3 regions of the Bacillus sp. PK6-025 genome follow, and region 3 is predicted to be linked to each of the others. Evidence: riboswitches for the same ligand, from Rfam matches in the RefSeq annotation. Region 3 holds a riboswitch; each other region holds the start of a gene.
What was found. Region 3 has a riboswitch for S-adenosylmethionine ahead of M1D67_RS08965 (YezD family protein). Riboswitches for the same ligand answer to the same signal wherever they lie in the genome.
Positions count from the first base shown of each region.

Region 1: it holds a riboswitch for S-adenosylmethionine, as region 3 does, so the genes downstream of both, M1D67_RS05030 (methionine ABC transporter ATP-binding protein) here and M1D67_RS08965 (YezD family protein) in region 3, are expected to answer to the same signal.
Region 2: it holds a riboswitch for S-adenosylmethionine, as region 3 does, so the genes downstream of both, mtnW (2,3-diketo-5-methylthiopentyl-1-phosphate enolase) here and M1D67_RS08965 (YezD family protein) in region 3, are expected to answer to the same signal.

Region 1 covers NZ_CP096509.1:990,043-994,294, reverse strand. The annotation lists gene M1D67_RS05040 (MetQ/NlpA family ABC transporter substrate-binding protein) at 1-711, opposite strand, end outside; gene M1D67_RS05035 (methionine ABC transporter permease) at 733-1,383, opposite strand; gene M1D67_RS05030 (methionine ABC transporter ATP-binding protein) at 1,386-2,387, opposite strand; SAM riboswitch class I at 2,487-2,600, opposite strand; gene cspB (cold shock-like protein CspB) at 2,904-3,104, shown strand; gene M1D67_RS05020 (ABC transporter permease) at 3,221-4,162, opposite strand; gene M1D67_RS05015 (ABC transporter ATP-binding protein) at 4,155-4,252, opposite strand, start outside.
Region 2 covers NZ_CP096509.1:1,453,640-1,457,891, reverse strand. The annotation lists gene M1D67_RS07415 (1,2-dihydroxy-3-keto-5-methylthiopentene dioxygenase) at 1-217, opposite strand, end outside; gene M1D67_RS07410 (methylthioribulose 1-phosphate dehydratase) at 233-859, opposite strand; gene mtnX (2-hydroxy-3-keto-5-methylthiopentenyl-1-phosphate phosphatase) at 820-1,518, opposite strand; gene mtnW (2,3-diketo-5-methylthiopentyl-1-phosphate enolase) at 1,515-2,732, opposite strand; SAM riboswitch class I at 2,816-2,915, opposite strand; gene M1D67_RS07395 (pyridoxal phosphate-dependent aminotransferase) at 2,965-4,155, opposite strand; gene M1D67_RS07390 (carbon-nitrogen family hydrolase) at 4,251-4,252, shown strand, end outside.
Region 3 covers NZ_CP096509.1:1,724,907-1,729,158, forward strand. The annotation lists gene M1D67_RS08950 (dihydroorotate dehydrogenase) at 1-34, shown strand, start outside; gene pyrF (orotidine-5'-phosphate decarboxylase) at 3-722, shown strand; gene pyrE (orotate phosphoribosyltransferase) at 719-1,348, shown strand; SAM riboswitch class I at 1,512-1,618, shown strand; gene M1D67_RS08965 (YezD family protein) at 1,721-1,837, shown strand; gene M1D67_RS08970 (phosphoadenylyl-sulfate reductase) at 1,923-2,624, shown strand; gene M1D67_RS08975 (inorganic phosphate transporter) at 2,636-3,700, shown strand; gene sat (sulfate adenylyltransferase) at 3,726-4,252, shown strand, end outside.

The DNA of each region.
Region 1 (4,252 bases), 730 kb from region 3:
TTTCAAATCTTCACGGTCCCGGTCTTCTGTTCTGGCCGCAATAATGTTGATGTACGGTGTCGCTGTTTCGTCTTCCAGTTTAATCGAATCTTTGACAGGATGGAAGCCGGCGTCAACCGCTATGCCGTTGTTGATAACAGATGCAGCGACGTCGGGAAGCACGCGCGGCGTTTGCTCTGCGGCCACCGTTGTGATTTTGAGTTTTTTAGGATTTTCTTTAATCGCATCAAGCGTTCCGTTTCCGTCAAATCCGTCCTTTAATTGAAGCAGGCCGGCGGACTCCAACAGGAGCAAGGCTCTGCCCATGTTCGTCGCTTCGCTCGGAACAGCGATTTCCGCGCCGTTTGGTATATCGTCAGGCGAATCATACTTCTCGGAATAAATGCCCATCGGAGCGATGATCGTTGTGCCGATCGGCGATAGTTCAAGATTGCGTTCCTTTTTGAATGCATTAAAGTAAGATATCGTCTGAAATGCATTGGCGTCAATGTCACCGCCCGCCAAAGCCTGGTTCGGCTGAACATAATCAGAATATTTGACGATTTCAAGCTTTAAGCCTTCTTTCTCGGCTTTTTTCTTCACAAAGTCCCAGATTCTTGTATCCGTTCCGCTGATGCCGATTTTAATGGTTTTCGCATCAGAGTCTGCCGCACACCCCGCGATCACTCCCGCAAGCAGCAGTAAAATGATAACAAATGTGAACTTTTTCATCATAGCTGTCTCCCTCTCTGTTTATCTTCTTCTCAATTTTTTGGACAGAACGTTTCCGGATGTCTGCAATCCCTGCACAACGATGACGAGAATTGCAACCGTGATGATCATCGTCAGCGTGTCAAACCTTTGGTAGCCGTATGTGATCGCCAAATCCCCAAGACCGCCGGCGCCTATCGCACCAGCCATCGCCGACGCTCCGACCAATCCGACCGTTGCCACCGTAAAACTCAGCACAAGCGAACCGAGCGCTTCCGGAATCAGAAACCGGAAGATGATCTGCCGCGGAGTCGCTCCCATTGCTTCAGCGGCTTCAATGACTCCCGGATCGACTTCAAGCAGAGAGTTCTCGACGAGCCTTGCGATGTAAGGCCCCGCATAAAAAGTCAGGGGAACAATCGCTGCCGATGTGCCGATGGACGTCCCCACAATCAGCCTTGTCACCGGAATTAAAGCAACCATCAAGATGATAAACGGAACGGAACGGAAAATGTTAATGATCATATTGACAACCGTAAAAACTGCCGGATTTTCAAGCAGATGCCCCTTCCTTGTGACAACCAGCAAAATGCCGAGCGGAATGCCGATCACGCTTGAAAATAAAAGCGAGAAAACCGTCATTTGAATCGTCTGAACCAGTGCGTCAATGATTTGGTCATATGTAACAAGCATGCTTATACCTCCCTGATGCGAATGTTTTCTCTGCGGATATATTCGAGCGCCCGCCCGATTTCACCGTCTTCCCCCTGCAGTTCAACCGTCATACTGCCAAACGGAATTCCCTGAAGCTCTGTAATCGTTCCGTGCAGAATGTTGACTTCTACGTCAAACCGCTTTGCCACTTGCGAAAGAAATGGCTTCCCGGAAGATTCGCCGACAAATTGAAGCTGGTAGAGATGCTTCACATTTAATTTTTGAATCGATTCAGGTATCTCGTGGTCGATGGCTGATTTGACAAAGCTTTTGGCCGTTTCGGTTTCCGGCGCGGAAAACACGTCAAACACGCTGCCTGATTCAATGATCCTTCCTTTTTCAATGACCGCGACTTTGTCGCAGATTTCTTTTGCCACATTCATTTCATGAGTGATCAACAAAATCGTGATGTTATATTGTTCGTTGACGCGCTTCAGCAGCTTCAAAATATCGCCGGTCGTCTGCGGGTCAAGCGCGGATGTCGCTTCATCACAGAGCAGAACCTCCGGATTTGTCGCCAGCGCCCGGGCAATGCCGACGCGCTGCTTTTGGCCGCCCGACAGCTGATCCGGATAATCGCGGGCTTTATCCTCAAGTCCGACAAAATGGAGCAGTTCCGTCACTTTTTGCTTGATTTCGGCTTTCGGTGTTTTGACAAGCGCGAGCGGCTCAGCGACATTAGCGAAAATCGTCTTTGAATTTAACAGGTTAAAATGCTGAAATACCATGCCGATCTTCCTTTTAACAGCTCGAATCTCAGCTTTCGACAGAGACATCAAGTCTCTTCCGCCGACGAATACCTTTCCGGCCGTCGGTTTTTCAAGGAAGTTCACACAGCGGATCAGCGTGCTTTTCCCTGCGCCGCTGAATCCGATGACGCCGTATATTTCCCCTTTATCTACATGAAGGTCGATTCCATTGAGCGCATGAACCTTCTGTCCGCCGCTTTCATAGACCTTTTCAACGCCTTCAAATGTAATCATGATGATCTTCCTCCTCTTTTTGGCTAACAAAAAAGGCTCCCTCTTAAAAAATAAGAAGAAGCCTTAGACGACACGAAGTAAATAGAGTGGTCCGCTCTCTTCTTATCTTCCAAGCCCGTACGGCTTGTTGGATGTGGCACAGTATTCTGCTGTATGCAGAACCCGCTGCCGAGGCTTCATAGGGCCAATTCCCTCCGCCTCTCTGAATAAGAAGTGTTGATGCATGAAGTTTTACCTAACTTTACAGCTTCTTTGAAATGTTGTCAATCAGAATTGTGAAAATTTCAAAAACCCGCTTTTTAATGCTTTATTTTTCGCCCTGATTATTAAATTTCACTTTTTTTAAAAAAATTGTGTTTAGCAGTTGTAATTTCGCTTAAACACTGGTAAAGTAAAGGTAATTATTTTTGTTCGAACTATCTTTAAGAAGAAAGTTTTGTAAGAGTTTTCGTCTTGGAAGTTTGTTTTAGAGCAAGAATAGTGAATTTAAGCGTTATCGCTTTAGGAGGAAATTTCATGCTAGAAGGTAAAGTAAAATGGTTTAACTCTGAAAAAGGTTTCGGATTCATCGAAGTTGAAGGACAAGACGATGTATTCGTTCATTTCTCTGCTATTCAAGGCGAAGGCTTCAAAACTTTGGAAGAAGGCCAATCTGTATCTTTCGAAATCGTTGAAGGAAACCGCGGACCACAAGCTGCTAACGTAACAAAAGCGTAAGCTGTGAACCGCTGATCTTCATACAGGACTGCTGACCGAATGTCAGCAGTCTTTTTATATTTAAAAAAAGCCTGACGCCCGGAAAACCGGCGTCAGGCTTTTTTTGCGAAAACCGCTTATGAAGCGATGTCTCTTTTTGTGAATGCACCAAAGGCGAGCACATGAAAAACGATAAAATAGACAGCCAGCACCACAATCGAGAATCCCAGCGTCATGTCTGAAACAAGCGGAGATCCGTCAAAGTATTGAGTGAGATCAGTGTTGGCAAATAAGATGTATTTCACCCAATCAAATTTCGTTGCGAGCAAGTTTGTCACCGTTCCGCCCATTGCCAAAAGGAAAATTGAAATACCTACGGCAAGCGAGCTGTTTCTGAAAACAGCTGAAATCATAAAGGCCATTGTCGCCATCATCAAAAGCGAGATTGAATTCAGCAAATAGCTGCCGGCCAAGTGCAGCAGCAGGCTTTTTTCTTCAACTGTTCCATCGGCGTACGCCAAGTGAACCTGGCTGCCGTCGCCTGCCCCGAATAAAGCAATGCCTGTGATACCCGCGCTTGCGAACAGAATGAAAAGCAAAGCCAATGCAAAAAGCAGAACTGTAAAATATTTTGCCAGCAAAATTTTAAAGCGGCTGATCGGCCTGATGACAAGCAGCTTCACCGTTCCCCAGTTGAATTCATTCGCAACGATTCCCGCAGCCACCGTGATCACAAACAGACCGAGGAGAGGAATGGTGCTGCTCGCGTCGCTGATGAACGACAGGGCCGAATAGTCCCCGTCTTCCGGCAAATCGTGCTTGATTCGATACTCATTAATGGCGGTCAACCGTTCATAGCTTTTTTCAAGTGCCGGATTATTGACCCCTTTAAGTTGTTCTTTCATATCTTTATTTTCCTGCATCAATTCTTTTTTCCAGTCCGGGTTTTGGTCTGTCTCTCCGATCGTCTTTGTGAGAACGCCCAGCCCGATGGCAGATAACAGCAAAATCGCAATCATGACATATGTGCCTTTTCGATTAAAAATTTTGATCCATTCATTTACGATGAGATTAAACATGCTGAGCTTCCTCCTTCTCTGCGGTGATTTCCAGGAACCGGTCTTCCAGCGATTTGTTCACAGCCTTCACTTCATATAGGCGGACACCGT
Region 2 (4,252 bases), 270 kb from region 3:
CGCGGCGTTCTGAAATGTCTTTGATTTCAGCGGCAAAGACGTCTAAAATCTCCTGTTTCTCTTCATCGGTCAAATCGTATTTTTCTTTTAAGCCGGCCGGCAGCTTTGTGATATCCCATTTTTCATAAATGACCTCCTGCCCCTTTAGAAATTGTTCTACTTCTTCCTGCTTTTCAATGGTCGTGTTTTGTTCATCATGGATTCGAATTGTCGCCATGCTTTCTCCCCCTTTTTAATTAACGTGGTAAGCCTGCAAAGCTTTCAGTTTTAAATGCCAGCTGAACAGGAATTCATACGCTTCAAGCATCCGCTTTGTCTCAAATGCCGTTTTTCCCCAGACGGTAATGCCGTGGCTGCGAATCAGCACTGCCCCTGAATCGCCTGAAAGGTGTCCGGCAAAATCCGCCGCCAAATCCGGAATATGAGCGCTGTTTTCGATAATCGGGATCGCAACCTCCGCATTTTCCTCCCAAAGACCGAGCGCCTTTATGATTTCCTGGCCTCTGAATGTCGCTTGCTTTTCTTTTGCGTAAAGCTCTGAGATGACATTGTTGTCAATCGTATGGACGTGAAGACAGCAGCCCGCGTTTGTATTTTGATAGACACGGGTGTGCAGCAGCGTCTCCGCCGACGGTTTCAGCGTATGTCCGGTCTCCGCCGGTCTCCCCTCTTCGTCCGCCAGCAGAAAATCCTCCGCGGATGCTTTTCGCTTATCTTTTCCGCTTGCTGTGATGAGAAATCGCAGCGGGTCTTCTGATACTTTGATTGACAGATTGCCGCTTGTCGCAGGGAACCAATCCCTTTCCGCAAGCTCTTTTTTTACCTCGGCAAGTTCGTGCCATTTTTGCTCAGGGTCCATTCTTTCACCTCCGCGGTCTCTTCAAGTATTCGCTTTACATCACGGAAATCGCCGAATCCCGCATGCTTCAGGCCGAGCCCCTCACATTCCCGCAGCAAATAATCGCGCGCGATGCACAAGTCGGAACATTTGGCAGCTTCAACATCTGTAACAGAGTCCCCGATCATGACAACAAAATCGTCCCGGCCTTTCAGCCGGCGGATGATAGAAGGCTTGCAGCAGCCGCATTCATTTCCGCAGCTGCCGTCACACGGATACGGCCAGCGGATCTCGATATTGCGTCCTGAAAAGCCGGCCTCATTGCAGTAAATGCGTTCCTTTTCGACAATGCCTTCAAGCAGAGGATAGACGAAAAAGTCCATCCCTCCGCTCACGACGTAAAACGGAAGACCCTGCTCATCCAGGAAAGAGACAAACTCTGTAAACCCGGGGCGGATCTCGGCTTGTTTCATTACATATTCCATAATGTCTTCTTTCAGGCTTGACGGCAGCAATTGAAACATTCTGCCGACCCCGTCCTTAATCGATATGTCCCTGGACAGAACCCCGTCTTTTAAAGCGAGCCACTCTTCTGGAGCAAATTGTTTCATAATGCTGATGATGTTGTCGTTCGTTGTAATGGTTCCGTCAAAATCGCAAATGATAAGCGGCTGCCTCATACGGAAACCTCAACCCTTCCCCATTTTTCAAGGGCGAGCTTTAAATCGGGAGAACGCTTTGCTTTTTCTTCGACTGGCTCCGCTTCCAGGACGGCATCAATGATCGCCCGAAACGCCCTTCCTCCGCCTGCCGCTCCGTTTGGATGACCGTGAATCCCCCCGCCTGCGTTGATGATATGGTCAATGCCGAAGTCTTTCATCAAGAGCGGCACCATGCCGGGGTGAATACCGGCCGACGGGACGGCGAATGTCGGTTTAAAAACGTCTTCCTTCGTGCATTCATCATATATGGCAAGCGCATCCCGCTTCGGCAGAGCAACGCTTCCGTACGGTGAAGGGAACAGGCTGAAATCAGCACCCGCATACCGGTTGAGCTTGCCGAGCAAGAGCGAATGGGAAAAACCGTAATGCGGCGACGAAGTGAGTGCGCCGCTTACTGCCGGGTGCGCCATGATCGGCAGCGGGATGTCGTCGTCTTCCGCAAGGCTTTGCAAAACATCGAGCCCGTAGGCAAACACATTCAGCAGCAACACATCGGCTCCGAGCTCGGCTGCTTTTCTCGCCTTCGATTTCAGCTCCATTGTCCTGCCCGTCAGGTTGACGGCATACAGCGTTTTGCGCCCTGTTTCTTCAAAAGCTGCCTCAAGCACTTTTTTTCCTTCCGTGATTCGTTTTTCAAAGGGGGCACTGCCTGTTTCGAATAAGATTTCATCGTCCTTGATCAAATCCACTCCGCCGAGCGCCTGCTGTCTGAGCTGTTCCTTCAAGTCTTCCATATCGCGGCCGATGACGCCTTTAAAAATGCTCATCAACAGAGGCCTTTCAAATTCGCCGATTTTTTTCCGGATCCCGTATACGCCGAATTTCGGGCCCGGCAATGATCGTTTAAAAGACTGCGAAAACTCCAAATCCGCCAATTTGATTTTTCCGTCGAGAGACAGCTTTCCAAAAACGGTCGTCAGCACAGCGGGAACGTCGCTTGTAAAATTGGCTTCCGGATAAGCGATGGTGACCGTTGCCTGTTTTTCCCCCAGCGCGCTTTCTGTTTCTTCGACCTTGACGACGCGTCCTTTATGCTTTTTCAGCTGTTCCTGCTTTAAGAGCGGCAGATCTGTCCACGACCCGACCGTCAGTCCGATCGCGATTTGCTCGGCCCGCTTTTCTGCGTCACATCCTTGATCTGTCAAAACATATGTTGCCAAAAGTTCACTCATTCTGTAGCTCCTTCCTGCTTCATGCATATAAAAAACCTCTTTTGCTGCTTTAGCTAAAAGAGGTTTCGCATTTCAGGTTCGAATCCTTATCTCTCAGCGTCAGCTGCAAGAATTAGCACCGTGCTTAAAAAGTCGGTTGCCGGGCTTCATCGGGCTTGTCCCTCTGCCTGCTCTTGATAAGAATATTGATTTTATAAATTATTTTGAATTATCCCATCGTTTTTCCCGGTTGTCAATGACTGTGGCCGGTCTTTTTGAATATATTCAGCTTGGCAATGCGCGAAGCCGCTTCCCGGAGCCGCTCTTCGCTTGTCAAGAGGCCGACTCTCACATAGCCTTCTCCGTATTTGCCGAAGCCGATGCCGGGCGCTGTGACGACATTCGCTTTTTCGAGAAGCAGATCGGAAAAAGCCTCAGATGTATACCCGTCAGGGACAGGCATCCAGGCGAAAAAAGAACCTTGCGGAGCATCCGCGTGCCAACCGATTTCGCGGACCGCACGAATCCATACATCCCGCCTTTTTTCGTAGCGCTCATTTTGCTCCTTGACACACGCTTGGTCTGATAGAAGCGCGGCTGCCGCGGCGTCTTGGACCGCTTTAAAAAGGCTGACATACATATGGTCCTGATAAAGGTTCAGCGCTTCGATCACAGATGCGTTGCCAACTGCAAACCCGACCCGCCATCCAGCCATATTATACGTTTTGGAAAGCGTGTAAATTTCGATTCCTGTGTCTTTTGCCCCCTCCGTTTCGAGAAAGCTGACAGGCCTCTTGCCGTCGTAGCCGATCGCACCGTAGGCAAAATCGTGGACGACGCAAATTCCGTTCGACTTGGCAAACCGGACAGTCTCTTCGAAAAAAACAGGCGTGGCTTGGGCACCGGTTGGATTGTTTGGATAATTTAAATACATGAGCTTCGCATTTTCTTTCACTTCCTTCGGAATCCGGCTGTAGTCAGGCAGAAACTGATTGCCCGCTGTAAGCGGCATCGTTTCCATGTTCGCTCTTGCCAGCTCAACGCCCGACCAGTAGTCGGGATAGCCGGGATCGGGAACGAGCACGGCATCCCCCGGATTTAACAAACATTGCGGAAGCTCGACAAGACCGGCTTTTCCGCCGAACAATACAGCGACTTCGCGTTCGGGATCGAGCTCTACGCCGTATTCCCTTCGATAGAACGCGGCTGCCGCCTCCTTGAGTGAACGGCTGCCGCGAAAGGAGGAATACTGATGGTTTTTAGGGTTGCGAACGGCTTGCGCCATTGTATCAACGATGTGATCAGGTGTCGGCTGATCGGGATTCCCCTGGCCGAGATTAATCACATCATGGCCGGCGGCGATTTTTTCATTCACCTTTTTCACCAAGGAAGCGAAAAACTGCTCAGGCAGCTGTTTCAGCACATCTGAAAGCTCAAATTTCATATGATTCACCCGCTTTTGAAAAATTCTTGAAATGATAGTCCATCATCATATATTGTTAAATGTAAAATGTAAAGAAAAAAATGAGGTGATCCAGATT
Region 3 (4,252 bases):
GGATGAAACATACGCCGCCCATCATCGCGCTTGATTTTGCATCAGCACAGGAAACATATGCGTTTTTGGACCGGTTTCATGGAGAAGAGCTTTTCGTGAAGGTGGGCATGGAGCTTTTTTATCAGGAAGGGCCGGCCATCCTTGAAAAGTTACAGGAGCGCGGCTGCCGCATTTTCCTTGATCTAAAATGCCACGACATTCCAACGACCGTATACAAGGCGATGAAAAGGCTGGCGGGGTTTGGCGTCAGCCTTGTCAATGTGCACGCAGCAGGCGGAAAGCAAATGATGGAGTCGGCGCTTGAAGGCCTTGAAGCGGGGACTCCGGCAGGCCGAAAACGCCCTTCATTAATTGCTGTGACCCAGCTGACAAGCACGTCTTCAGAAATGCTTCAGCAAGAGCTGCTGATTGAAACGCCGCTTCTCGATACAGTTGTTCACTACAGCAAGTTGGCTAAAGAAAGCGGACTTGACGGTGTCGTCTGCTCCGTCCATGAAGCCGAACACATTTACCGGGCCGCGTCTTTAGATTTTCTGACCGTGACACCCGGAATTCGCATGGCGGATGACAAAAACAACGACCAGGTCCGGGTGGCGACGCCTGGCTACGCAAGGGAAAAAGGCGTGTCGGTGATCGTTGTCGGCCGTTCGATTACACAGGCGGAAGATCCTGTGTCAGCCTACAGAAGAATAGGACATGAGTGGGAGGGAACCAAGGCATGAAAACAGACATTGCAAACCATTTATTAAGAATCAAAGCGGTTTTCCTGCGCCCGAACGAGCCGTTTACATGGGCGAGCGGCATCTTGTCGCCCATCTACTGCGACAATCGTTTGACGCTTTCATATCCGGAAGTAAGGGATGATATAGCTTCAGGGCTTGCCGGACTGATTCAAGACAAGTTTCCCGGAGCCGAAATGATCGCCGGTACGGCAACTGCGGGAATCCCCCATGCCGCGCTTGCCGCCGACAGGCTGAGCCTGCCGATGTGCTACGTCAGAAGCAAACCGAAGGCGCACGGCAAAGGAAACCAAATTGAAGGCGCTGTTGTAAAAGGACAAAAAGTCGTTGTAATTGAAGATTTAATTTCAACGGGAGGAAGCGTCCTTGAAGCGGCAGCCGCTCTCACAGAGGCGGGATGTGAAGTGCTCGGTGTCGCCGCCATTTTCACTTACGGGCTTCCTAAAGCTGCCGCCGCCTTCAGCGAAGCGGGCGTTGAATACCGTACGCTGACTGATTACGATACATTGACAGAGGCTGCGCTTGCCGGCGGATATATCAGCGAACAGGATGCCGCCAAACTGAAAGAATGGAAGGCGGATCCTGAAAGCAAGTCTTGGATGGATTAATGATAAAAGCCGTATTCTCCTAATGGGAGAACGGCTTTTTTTGCGTCTTTTTACAGATTTAAAAATAGTAAAATCGGATTATTTTTATTTTTTATTAATCCTATAAAAAAAGTCGGGTTGACTTTTGTTCGAATTGTGCTAAAATTTTAAAATAACAAAAGCAAACTTATCAAGAGCGGTGGAGGGACTGGTCCGATGAAACCCGGCAACCTGCGTGTGAAGCGTAAGGTGCTACTTCCAGCAAAATGCCCTCATTTTGAGAGATAAGGAATAGCGGAGTTCCTCGTCTTTCTTTCAAATTTGGAAGAAAGATTTTAATTTTTAGGGGCAGAGGAGGAGCTAGAAGTGAAGACAGATGAACAGCTTGAAAAGGTGATCATCAAAATGAAAGACATGCTGAAAGACATGAATTACGGATCGATCACATTCGTTGTTCAGGACGGCAAAGTCATTCAAATCGAAAAAAATGAAAAAATAAGATTGAAATAGCTGACTAGACAAACTAGAGGCGGTTTTCACAGTTTTTTTCTGCTGGAAGCCGTTTTTTTGTTGGCGAAAAAAGGGGGAACCGAAAATTTTTACTTACAGCACATGGGAAGAACCAAATATCTCTTTTCAGGAAGATGACTCTTATAAAGGAGCGCTGTCTGTCTTGAAATGGGCGTACGGACATTACGGAAATCAGCTTGTATATGCGTGCAGCTTCGGAATTGAGGGAATCGTCCTGATCGATTTGATTTATAAGGTGAAAAAAGATGCGGTCATCGTTTTCCTTGATACGGGATTTCATTTTAAAGAAACGTATGAAACGATCGACGCTGTCAAAGAACGATATCCAGGCCTTCAGATTATCATGAAAACACCGGAGCTTACCGTCGAAGAGCAGGCGAAAGAATATGGGGACGAACTATGGAAGACCGCTCCGAATTCCTGCTGTGAAATGAGGAAGGTCATTCCTCTCCGCGAGACGCTTTCAGGCTACCCGGCGTGGCTGTCGGGCCTGCGCCGCGAGCAATCGCCCGGGCGGAGCAAAACGAATTTTTTGAACAAAGATGAAAAATTCAAGTCTATCAAAGTTTGTCCGCTCATTCATTGGACGTGGAAGGATATTTGGAGATATGTGACAAAGCACGATCTCCCGTATAATCCGCTTCATGATCAAGGCTACCCGAGCATCGGCTGCGCTCCGTGCACCTCTCCGGCCTTTACAATGGATGATCTTCGATCAGGCCGCTGGAACGGATCGGCTAAAACAGAATGCGGATTACACGAGTAAGGAGATGAGTCATGGAACTTGCCGCCATTTTATTTAGCATGTTTTTTGCGATGAATATCGGAGCGAGCGGTGCAGCTGCTTCAATGGGAATCGCCTATGGATCTGAAGCCGTCAAAAAGAAGTTTCACGCACTAATAATCTGTGCAGCAGGCGTTCTCTCGGGCGCCGTCATCGGCGGAGGAAACGTCGTGAAAACGATCAGCTCAGGCATCATTCCCGAACGGGTGATTTCGCTTGAAATCGTCTGCATTATTATCGGCTCGGCGGCACTGTCGCTCTTTATCGCAAATGTACTCGGCATCCCGCTTTCGACAAGTGAAGTGACGGTCGGATCTGTTGTCGGAGTAGGTGTCGCTTACCAGGTTTTATATGTGAAATCTTTGCTTGTCATCGTCTCATTTTGGGTCGTTGTACCAATCGTCGCTTTTACTTTTACATTTGCGATGGCAAACATCATGAAAAAAACGATCAAACGTCCAGCCTCGGGAAAGAAAGCAAAGGTTTTGGCGGTCATTCTGTTGATCACCGGGTTTTTTGAAGCCTTCTCAGCAGGCATGAACAATGTCGCAAATGCTGTCGGACCTCTGGTGGCGGCGCATGTTTTGACAGTCGGGGAAGGAACGCTCTACGGCGGACTGTTTGTCGCGCTGGGCGCCCTTTTACTGGGCAGGCGCGTTCTTGAAACAAACGGCAAAAAAATAACGAAATTTTCAAAAGGAGAGGGGATCATCCTTTCCGGAACAGGAGCCGGGCTTGTCATCATCAGTTCGATTTTCGGTTTGCCGGTTCCGCTTGCGCAAGTCACATCATCTTCTATTATAGGGATGGGAATGGCAAAAAACGGCGGCAATGTCTTTCATAAACAAGTGGTCAAAACGATGCTGAAAGTATGGGTCGTCTCGCCGTTCCTTTCATTAAGCTTGTCTTATATGCTGGTCAGCCTTTTATTAAAAGGAGACTATTATGCTCTCATCGTCGTCACAAGCGTCCTTCTGGCATCTGTCGGGACGATCAGCCTGATGAGAGCAGTCAAAAAAGAGCACAGCTCCGTCCATGAACAAGGCGGAGGAATTTAAACACAAAGTAGGGGGAAACAAGTTTATGAGTTTAGCACCACACGGCGGTGTATTGGTTAACCGCGTCAATGAAGCATACGATTTTCAACATATCGCACAGGAAATAGAACTGGATTTAATGGCTTTTTCAGATTTGGAGCTGATCGGAATCGGTGCGTACAGCCCGATCCAAGGCTTTATGACAGAGAAAGACTATCTGTCCGTTGTCGAAAATATGAGACTGTCAAGCGGCGAAGTATGGACGCTTCCGATCGCTCTGCCTGTTGACGAGCAAAAAGCTTCAAGCTTAAAAGCGGGGGACACCGTCCGCCTCACCTATAATGGGGAAACATACGGCGTCATCGAGATCGAAGACATCTATACGCCGGACAAGAAAATGGAAGCCGTCAATATCTATAAAACCGACGAACTCGAGCATCCGGGCGTCAAAAAATTGTTTGACCGCGGCAGTGTTTATGTGGGCGGGCCGATCACTCTCATTAAACGGAGCGTAAAGCAATTCCCGGCCCACACATTCGAACCTCTGGAAACAAGAAAAAAATTCGCAGAACT